One region of the Actinacidiphila sp. bgisy167 genome, then DNA from elsewhere that is predicted to be linked to it. Evidence: riboswitches for the same ligand, from Rfam matches in the RefSeq annotation. Region 1 holds a riboswitch; the other holds the start of a gene.

Evidence for each region. A riboswitch is a leader RNA that binds a small molecule or an ion and turns the genes downstream of it on or off. The one in region 1 is predicted to bind S-adenosylmethionine.
Region 2: linked by a shared signal. The riboswitch ahead of AC3ET4_RS05385 (aminotransferase class V-fold PLP-dependent enzyme) and the one ahead of thrC (threonine synthase) in region 1 are both predicted to bind S-adenosylmethionine.

Annotation. Positions count from the first base shown of each region.
Region 1 covers NZ_JBYIQP010000128.1:1,578-6,639, reverse strand. Annotated here, with positions in the region: gene AC3ET4_RS29295 (cold-shock protein) at 1-122, opposite strand, end outside; gene AC3ET4_RS29290 (MoaD/ThiS family protein) at 544-822, opposite strand; gene thrC (threonine synthase) at 867-2,153, opposite strand; SAM riboswitch class I at 2,172-2,299, opposite strand; gene AC3ET4_RS29280 (glucosyl-3-phosphoglycerate synthase) at 2,457-3,425, shown strand; gene AC3ET4_RS29275 (hypothetical protein) at 3,500-3,622, shown strand; gene AC3ET4_RS29270 (alpha,alpha-trehalose-phosphate synthase (UDP-forming)) at 4,073-5,062, shown strand, end outside.
Region 2 covers NZ_JBYIQP010000008.1:116,394-121,455, forward strand. Annotated here, with positions in the region: gene qcrB (cytochrome bc1 complex cytochrome b subunit) at 1-504, shown strand, start outside; gene trpD (anthranilate phosphoribosyltransferase) at 632-1,696, shown strand; SAM riboswitch class IV at 2,208-2,324, shown strand; gene AC3ET4_RS05385 (aminotransferase class V-fold PLP-dependent enzyme) at 2,480-3,847, shown strand; gene AC3ET4_RS05390 (Lrp/AsnC family transcriptional regulator) at 3,885-4,166, opposite strand; gene AC3ET4_RS05395 (rhomboid family intramembrane serine protease) at 4,163-4,942, opposite strand; gene AC3ET4_RS05400 (hypothetical protein) at 5,058-5,062, shown strand, end outside.

The DNA.
Region 1 (5,062 bases):
AGGGTGCGGTAGCCGTCCATCTGGATCGCGCTGTAGTGCACGAAGACGTCCGCACCACCGTCGACCGCGATGAAGCCGTAACCCTTCTCCGCGTTGAACCACTTGACGGTGCCCTGAGCCATTCCTTACTCCCCTATTGCTGGCCCTTCGCAGACCCGCACCTCGCGGACCCGGGTCAGACCTCACCCCCTACAGCCAAGGGGGCGTGCGCCGGAACGCGTCGACCGCGGCTGAATGTATCTGCCCGGACGCGGTCTGCAACAGGTCAAGTGGACGAGAATTCCGGGCGCGACAAAGCGGAAGAAGATCTGATCGGTGAGGAATCCGGGGCAACTCGGACCGGACATAAAGGGCCAACGCGGCAATCGCCGCGCGGAAGTGGCGATAAATCGTCGACAAGACCGCCCCGGAGACGGGGGGTTGCGCAGAGCGTTGCAGGGAGTTGCGAGCCGTTCAGGGCAACTGTACAGGCCTTCAACTACCCGCCACGCACACAGGGGTGCCGGAGGGTCCGGCACCCCTGTCGCCCGCGGGCCGTGCGGCTCAGCAGCCTCCGGCCACCGCCGGGATGATCGAGACGGACGCGCCCTCGCCCACCGCGGTCCCCAGGCCCTCGGAGAAGCGGACGTCGTCGTCGTTCACGTAGATGTTCACAAAACGGCGCAGCTTGCCCGTGTCGTCCAGGACTCGCGCGGAGATGCCGGGGTGGTCGCGCTCCAGCGAGTCGATGACCTCGGCCAGGGTGCCGCCCTCGGCGGGGACCTCGGCCTGGCCGCCGGTGTAGGTGCGGAGGATGGTCGGGATGCGGACGGTGGCGCTCATGATGCGTGATTCACCTTCAGTCTGGGTCAGCCGGTGCGACGGGGTCAGCCGGCCAGGCCGGCGGCGCGGAACGCCTCGAGGCTGGGGCGGATGGTGGCCGTGGGGCGCGCGTTCGGGGCGACCGCGTCCAGCGTCTTGAGGCCGTCGCCGGTGTTGAGGACGACGGTCTCCTCGGACGGGTCGAGCTGCCCGGTCTCGATGAGCTTCTTCAGCACGCCGACGGTCACGCCGCCCGCCGTCTCGGCGAAGATGCCCTCGGCGCGGGCGAGCAGCTGGATGGCCTCCACCACCTGCTCGTCGGTGACGTCCTCGACGGCGCCGCCGGTGCGCCGGGCGATGTCCAGGACGTACGGGCCGTCGGCCGGGTTGCCGATGGCGAGCGACTTGGCGATGGTGTTCGGCTTCTGCGGGCGCACCACGTCGTGACCGGCCTTGAAGGCGGTGGAGACGGGGGAGCAGCCCTCGGCCTGTGCGCCGTAAATGCGGTACGGCTTGTCCTCCACCAGGCCGAGCTTGATCAGCTCCCGCAGGCCCTTGTCGATCTTCGTCAGCTGCGAGCCCGAGGCGATCGGGATGACGATGTTGTCCGGCAGGCGCCAGCCCAGCTGCTCGCAGATCTCGTACGCGAGGGTCTTGGAGCCCTCGCCGTAGTAGGGGCGCAGGTTGACGTTGACGAAGCCCCAGCCCTCGCCGATCGGGTCGCCGATCAGCTCGCTGCAGAAGCGGTTGACGTCGTCGTAAGTGCCCTCGATGCCGACCAGTTCGCCGCCATAGACCGCGGCCATGACGACCTTGGCCTCCTCCAGGTCGTGCGGAATGAACACGCAGGAGCGCAGGCCCGCCCGGGCGGCGGCGGCGCCCACGGCGCCGGCCAGGTTGCCGGTGGAGGAGCAGGACAGGGTGGTGAGGCCGAAGGTGCGGGCGGCCTCCAGGGCGATGGCGACGACCCGGTCCTTGAAGGAGTGGGTGGGGTTCCCGGAGTCGTCCTTCACGTACAGCCCGCCGGTGACGCCCAGTTCGCGGGCGAGGTTGTCGGCCTTGACCAGCTTGGTGAAGCCCGGGTTGAGGTTGGGCCTCGCCGCCACGTCGGCGGGGACGGGCAGCAGCGGCGCGTAGCGCCAGATGTTGTCCGGCCCGGATTCGATCCGCTTGCGGAGGGTCTCCGGGTCGCCGTCCGGGAGGTCGTAGGCCACTTCGAGCGGGCCGAAACAGACCTCGCAGGCGAAGAGGGGAGCCAGCGGGAAGCGCTCGCCGCATTCGCGGCAGGAGAGCGCCGACGCGGGTCCGAAGGCGGAGTCGGTGGACGCGGGTGCAGCATTCTGCGCAGCCATGTCAGGCGAGGCCCTTTCTCCTCATCTTCCTCGCGGCGCATCTCGCCGCGAGACGGAATTGGCACCTTCCCCACCTGGACCTCGCGGTCGGCGGGAGGGTTGCCGGGGCTTCAACGGGCCGTTCCCTCTGCCCCTCTGGATGAGCGGTATGGCGCCGGGCGGACTGCCCGGGCATTTGTCGGACGGGGCGCGATCACCGTGGACATACGATGGCCGTGCCTCGTGTTCACGACTGTAACCGACAACCTCGAACCCGGTCATAGGCCGTCCGTCCTTCGAGACGGGCAGAAACGGAGCGACGCAGTGCTCGACGAGGTGGCCCGCTGGCTGCAGCGGCGGTCCTTCACCGCCGCTCACAGGCCACTGCCGCAGTTGCTCGCCGCCAAGCGCGCGGCGGGTGCGCGCGGCACGGTCAGCGTCGTGCTGCCCGCTCTCGACGAGGAGGCGACGGTCGGGGAGATCGTCCGCACGATCCGCCGCGAGCTGATGAGCGAGGCGGTGCCGCTGGTGGACGAACTCGTCGTGATGGACTCCGGTTCCACCGACCGCACGGCCGAGGTCGCGGCGGCGGCGGGCGCGGTCGTCGTCCACCGGGACGAGGTGCTCCCCCGGCTGCCCGCGCTGCCCGGCAAGGGCGAGGTGCTGTGGCGCTCGCTGCTCGTCACGCGCGGCGAGATCGTCTGCTTCGTCGACTCCGACCTGCGGGAGTTCGACGCGCGGTTCGTCTCCGGGATCGTCGGGCCGCTGCTCACGGACCCGGACGTGCACCTGGTCAAGGCGATGTACGACCGGCCGCTGGAGACCGGCGGCACCGTCGTCCCGGCCGGCGGGGGCCGGGTGACGGAGCTGGTCGCGCGCCCGCTGCTCAATCTGCACTGGCCGCAGCTGGCGGGCTTCGTCCAGCCCCTCGGCGGCGAGTACGCGGCGCGGCGCTCGCTGCTGGAGCGGCTGCCGTTCCCCGTGGGCTACGGAGTGGAGCTCGGGCTGCTGGTCGACGCCCTGGGCACGGTCGGGCTCGACGCGCTGGCCCAGGTCGACGTGGGCGTCCGGCACCACCGCCACCAGGACGGCCAGGCGCTGGGCCGCATGGCGGCGGCGATCTACCGGACGGCGCAGATCCGGCTGGCGCGCGGCCACCTCGTGCGGCCCGTGCTCACGCAGTTCGACCGCGCCCCGGACGGCGGTTTCGAGCCGCGCGTCCACGAGGTCGCGACGGAGGAGCGCCCCCCGATGCGCACGGTGCCCGAGTACGCCCACCGCGCGGTGGCATAGGGCCTCCGTCCCCGTTCCGCGGACCGGGGGCGCCCCACCGCCGGCCGCAGGCGCGCGGCCACCTCGTGCGGCCCGTGCTCACGCAGTTCGACCGCGCCCCGGACGGCGGTTTCGAACCGCGCGTCCACGAGGTCGCCACGGAGGAGCGCCCCCCGATCCGCACGGTGCCCGAGTACGCCCACCGCGCGGTGGCATAGGCCTCCGTCCCCGTTCCGCGGACCGGGGGCGCCCCACCGCCGGCCGCGGGCGCGCGGGCCACCTCGTGCGGCGGACCGTCCTCCCCTCGTTCGACCGCGTTTCCGGGGCGGTTTCGAGCCCATCGCGCGATGGCCTGGCGCCCCCTCGCGGGCAGGCGACCGCGCCCCACCGCCGGGCGCCGGCGCGCCGCCGCCTCGCGCACCCCGTACCCCCGCCATCCGACCGCGCTTCGGACGCCGGCCTCACGCACGCGCCCGCAAGCCCACCACCGGGCCCGCGGGCACCGCCGGCGGAGCCGGGGAGGAACCGGACCTGTGCGGCACGCACGGTCTCTTCGGCGTGTGCACGCCGGTGGCTCGGGGCGCCCCGGCCGCCACCGCCGGGCCGAAAACCCCCGGCTGGGCTAGCCCGTACGTTTGCGCCCGGGGATGCGTGGCTAGGCTGGCCGCATGGTCGCTTCGCATGCCGCGCGCGTTCTGGTCGCGTCCAACCGCGGCCCCGTGTCGTACAGCCTCCGCGAGGACGGCACGCTCGCCGTCCGCCGCGGCGGCGGCGGACTGGTGTCGGGTCTGAGCGCGATCGGGCCGGACGCGGACGCCGTCTGGGTCTGTGCGGCCCTGGGCGAGGGGGACCGGGCGGCCGTGCTGCGCGGTTCCGGAGGCACGGGCCGGCTGCCCACCGCCGACACCGGCGGCCAGAACGTGCGGATGCTGGACATCCCGGCGGACACCTTCGCCTCCGCCTACAACGGCATCGCCAACTCGGTCCTGTGGTTCGTCCACCACATGCTGTTCCAGACCCCCTTCGAGCCCGTCTTCGACGAGGACTTCCGCGACCAGTGGGCGGCATACGTGGCCTACAACGCCGCCTTCGCCGACGCGCTCGCCGAGGAGGCGGGCCAGGGCGCGGCCGTGCTGGTGCAGGACTACCACCTGGCGCTGGTGCCGCAGCTCCTGCGCTCGCGCCGCCCCGACCTGCGCATCGGCCACTTCTCGCACACCCCGTGGGCCCCGCCGGACTACTTCCGCCTGCTCCCCGACGACGTCGCCGCGGAGGTGCTGAGCGGCATCCTCGGCTCGGACCGGGCCGGTTTCCTGACCCGCCGCTGGGCCGACGCCTTCGCCGCCTGCTGCGCCGATGTGCTGGGCGCGTCCGTCATCCGCGACGCGGGCAGCCTCACGATCACCTACCGCGGCCGCACCACTCGGATCGGGGTGCACGGCCTGGGCGCGGACGCCGAGTTCCTGCGGGAGCGGGCGCACCAGCCGGACGTCGACGAGCGCCTGGCGGCGCTGCGGGACGCGGTGGGCGGGCCGGACCGCAAGATCATCGTGCGGGTGGACCGCACCGAGTTGTCGAAGAACATCGTGCGCGGCCTGCTCGCGTACGAGCAGCTCCTGCGCGACCACCCCGAATGGCACGGGCGCGTGGTGCACATC
Region 2 (5,062 bases), on a different contig from region 1:
CGTCCCGTCCGCACGGGCATCGGCGCCGCCTGGATCAGCCTCTACCTGATCCTGCTCGTCGGTGGCGGCAACGACCTGTTCGCGACCCGCTTCCACCTGTCGATCAACGCGATCACCTGGGTGGTCCGGATCTCGTTCTTCGTGCTGCCGGTGCTGGTCTTCTTCATCACCAAGCGGATCTGCCTGGGTCTGCAGCGGCGCGACCGCGACAAGGTGCTGCACGGTCGCGAGACCGGCATCATCAAGCGGCTCCCGCACGGTGAGTTCATCGAGATCCACGAGCCGCTGGAGCAGGGCGCGCTGTTCAAGCTCACCCAGCACGAGCAGCCCAAGCCGCTCGACATCGGTCCCGAGGTGGACGAGAACGGCGTGGAGAAGAAGGTCGGTCCCACGGCGAAGCTCCGCGCGAAGCTGTCCCGCGGCTACTACGGCGAGGGGACGCAGATCCCCAAGGCCACGGTCGAGGAGTACGAGGAGATCACGAGCGGCCACGGTCACCACTGATCACTGAAGCTGTGCCACCGGGCAGGGTCCCGTCCATCCGATGGACGGGGCCCTTTCCCGTTCCCCCCGCGCCGATAGGCTGGAGCCGAAGGTGTCCCGCCGTACGTCAGACCCCATGGAGTGGACCATGAGCGTTGTGAACCCCGCCGGAGGCGCATCAGTGGCGGGCGGCTCCTGGCCCGACGTCCTGAACGCGCTGCTGAACGGCCGCGACCTGACGGCCGCGGAGGCGGCGTGGGCGATGGACCGGATCATGAGCGGCGAGGCCTCGGACGCGCAGGTAGCCGGCTTCATGGTGGCCCTGCGGGCCAAGGGGGAGACCGTCGAGGAGGTCACCGGCCTCGTCGAGTCGATGTACGCGCACGCCCAGCCGCTGCACATCCCCGGCCCGGCCGTGGACATCGTCGGCACGGGCGGCGACCGTGCCAGGACGGTGAACATCTCCACGATGTCCGCCATCGTCGTCGCCGGCACGGGTGCCAAGGTCGTCAAGCACGGCAACCGGGCGGCCAGCAGCGCCAGTGGCGCCTCCGACGTCCTGGAGAAGCTCGGCATCAACCTCGGCCTGCCCACCGACCGGGTGGCGGAGGTCGCCGAGGACACCGGGATCACCTTCTGCTTCGCCGCGAAGTTCCACCCCGCGATGCGGTTCGCCGCCCCGGCCCGCCGCGACCTGGGCGTCCCCACCTCGTTCAACATCCTGGGCCCGCTGACCAACCCGGCGCGCGTGGGCGCCTCCGCCGTGGGGTGCTTCGACACCAGGATGGCCGGCCTGATCGCGGGCGTGCTGGCCCGCCGCGGCTCCTCCGCACTGGTCTTCCGGGGCGACGACGGTTTGGACGAGCTCACCGTCACGGCCACGTCCCAGGTGTGGGTGGTGCGAGACGGGAAGGTCGAGCAGGAGTCCTTCGACCCGCGCGACGTCGGCATGGAACTGGTGCCGATCGAGGCGCTGCGGGGCGCGGACGCCGCCTACAACGCCGACGTCGCCCGGCGGCTGCTGGCAGGTGAGACCGGCCCGGTCCGCGACGCCGTGCTGCTCAACTCGGCCGCCGCGCTGGTGGCGCTGGAGAGTGCGGACGGTCCGCTGACCGAGCGGATCGCGGCCGGTGTCGTCCGGGCGGCCGAGTCGATCGACTCGGGCGCGGCCGCCCGCACGCTCGAGCGCTGGGCTGCGGCGACGCACGCGTAGGGGGCGGCCGCGGCGAGCACTCGACCCGCCTCTCCCCGTTCATCCGGACACGTCCGGGGGTGCTGATCCGTGCAGAACGGCGCCGGCATCGGTGACGAATGCGTCGCAGGCTGCTTGAGCTGCGCTGCCACGCTGGAGCATGTCCGCTCTGTCGTCAGTCCGGATGATCACGCTGGTGAGCTCCAGCACCACGCAGGCCTGATCGCCGAGTCGCCGACCTGGGCCCGGCGGCCTCGTCGAGGTGAGCGAGGAGGTCACGGGCCAGGCGCGTGACGGCGTAGAAAGCGGTCCCGGGATGCGCCGGGCGGGGGCGGGGCCGGGTCACCGCACGCCGCCGTTCTGCCGCCGCGCACACCGTACGGGGCTGTCTCCCGGCCGGATGCGCCCTGCGGGCGCCGGGGCGTCCCCGGGGCCCGTGCGGGCCGTCCGCACAGCGCATGCGCGTGCGGAGCACGTCCGGGATGCGGACCGAGGGTTGCGGCGTCCTGCCCGTGTGGCATCATGCTGCGCAGGTCACGAGTGACAGCGAAACGGCCCCGGCCCGCTGTCCGGCAACCCTCCTTCCGTGGCGGGGTGCCCCGGGTGATGACCAGGCCGCAGGCAGCGAGGTCTGCGGCAAGCGCGGTCAGAGGAGTTCCTCCATGAGCATGCGAATGCGCTAGGGCCTGCAGGGCCCCCAGCCGCCTCCCCTCCCTCCCCGGGCGTGCGCCGCCCGCTGTGCCGAGGGCTGTTCCGTCACCACTGACGTCGACTCACTTCACCCTGTTCACAGGAGACTTCGCCATGTCCCTCAGCGCTGCCCTGCCCTCGTCCGTCCACGCCCCGCTGCCCGTCCTGGGGCGCGAGGTCCTCGTGCCGCTCGTGACCGGGGGTGAAGTGCCCTACGCCGCCCTCGACTACGCGGCGAGCGCCCCCGCGCTGCAGCGGGTCTGGGACGACGTGGCGGCCTACGCGCCCTACTACGGCAGCGTGCACCGCGGGGCCGGGCACCTCTCGCAGCTGTCGACGGACCTGTTCGAGCAGAGCCGGGCGACGGTCGCGGAGTTCCTCGGCTGCCGTCCCGGCGACCAGGTGGTCTTCACCCGTTCGACCACCGACTCACTGAATCTGCTGGCCGCCGCCGTGCCGGCGGGCACGAACGTCTTCGTCTTCGAGACCGAGCACCACGCGTCCCTGCTGCCGTGGCGGAACGCCGAGGTCACCTACCTGGGCGCTCCCCGTACCCCCGGGGAGGCCGTGGCGACGCTGCGGCGGGCCCTGGCCGCCGGGGTGGCGGACGGGCCCGCCCTGGTGTGTGTGACCGGGGCGTCCAACGTGACCGGCGAGATTTGGCCGGTCCGGGAACTGGCGGCGGCGGCCCACGCCCATGGCGCCCGCATCGTGCTGGACGCGGCGCAACTCGCCCCGCACCACCCGGTGGACATCGCCGACCTCGACGTGGACTGGGTGGCGTTCTCCGGGCACAAGCTCTACGCGCCGTTCGGCTCCGGAGTGCTCGCCGGCCGCGCCGACTGGCTGACCGAGGCCGAGCCCTACCTGGCCGGCGGCGGCGCCTCGCGCCGGGTGGCCCGGCGCACGGACGGCGGGGTGGACGTCGACTGGCACACCACCGTGGCCCGGCACGAGGCCGGCTCGCCCAACGTGATCGGCGCCTACGCGATCGCCTCGGCGTGCCGGGCCCTGACGGAGGCCGGCTTCGACCGGCTGGTCGAGCGGGAGCAGGCCCTGCTCGCCCGGGTGCGCGCCGGACTGGCCCAGGTGCCCGAGGTGAAGGTGCTCTCGCTCTTCGGCGACGACGCCCCGCGGGTCGGCGTCGTCTCCTTCGTCGTCGAGGGCTGGAACAGCTCCAACTTCGCGGCGGCGCTCTCCGCGGAGTACGGGATCGGCGTCCGCGACGGCCTCTTCTGCGCGCATCCCCTGGTGCGCACGCTGCTCGGAGCGGGCGGCGGCGAGCCGGGCGAGTGCGGGGCACCCGAGGCCGCTCCCGGCGACCCCGCGCTCAACGCCATCCGCGTCTCCTTCGGCGTGGGCACCCCCGACGAGCATGTGGAACGCTTCGTCGACGCGGTGCGGGAGCTCGTGGCGGAGGGCGCCAAGTGGCGTTACCGCACCGAGGGCGGCCGCTGCGTGCCCGAACGGGACCGGGGCTGAGCCGCCCGGCCGGGCTCCGCCTGCGGCGCCGCGCCGGCTACGCGTCCAGGCCGATGGCGAAGGCGGTCTCGAGGTCGTGCTGGGAGTAGGTGCGGAAGGCCACGTGCGTGTCCGTGGCCTCGACGCCGGGGATCTTGCTGATCCGGCCCGGGATGACGTCCGCGAGTTCGTCGTGCCGGGCCACCCGCACCATGGCGACCAGGTCGTACGTCCCGGTGACGGAGTAGACCTCGCTGACGCTGTCGAGCGCGGCGATGGACTCCGCGATCTCGGGGATACGGTCGACGCTGGTCTTGATGAGCACGATCGCGGTGATCACGGCTGGAGGTCTCCTCGGGTCGCCCTGGCTGCGGGCTCAAGCTTAGGCGTTGCGCGGTAGCAGACCCACGCGCACAGGAAGCCGAAGACGAAGCCGGTGATGTGGGCGAGGTAGGCCACCCCAGGACCCGTCTGCTGGATCGCGCCGGCGAGCCACTGCAGGACGAACCAGAAGATCAGCACCATCCAGGCGGGGAAGCGCAGCGGCAGGAAGAAGAGGAAGGGGAAGACGCTGGTCACCCGGGCCTTGGGGTAGAGGCAGAGGTAGGCGCCGAGCACCCCGGAGATCGCCCCGGACGCGCCGACCAGGGTCTGGGTGGAGGAGGCGTGCCCGAGCGCGTAGCCGTACGTCGCCAGGTAGCCGGCGGCGAGGTAGAAGAGCAGGAAGCGGACGCGGCCCATGCGGTTCTCGACGTTGTCGCCGAAGACCCAGAGGAAGAGCATGTTGCCGAGCAGGTGGACCCAACCGCCGTGCACGAACAGCGCGGTGAGCACCGACCCGAACGGCGGGGCGGCGAAGGACCGCAGCGAAGGGCAGCCGGTCGGCATCGGCACCTCGGCCAGGGGGATCCGGCCGTGCCAGAGCTCGGTGGGGATGACTCCCCAGCGGGCGAGGTACTCGGCCTGGGCGCACAGGAGGTCGTGGCCCGTGCCGTACACGAGGTTGAGTCCGGAGAACGGGCTGATGAGGAAGACCACCCCGCACAGCGCCATCAGTGCGTACGTCACCACGGGTGTGCGAGGGCCTGGGTTCTTGTCGTACACCGGGATGAGCATGGACCGATCATGACGGAACGGGTGTAACGGTCGCGGGGAGCCTCGCCGCAGCGCGCGGGACCACCTAGGCCGTAGGGTGACCGGAACGCATCTGCGCGACCCGAGGAGACGACCGATGCC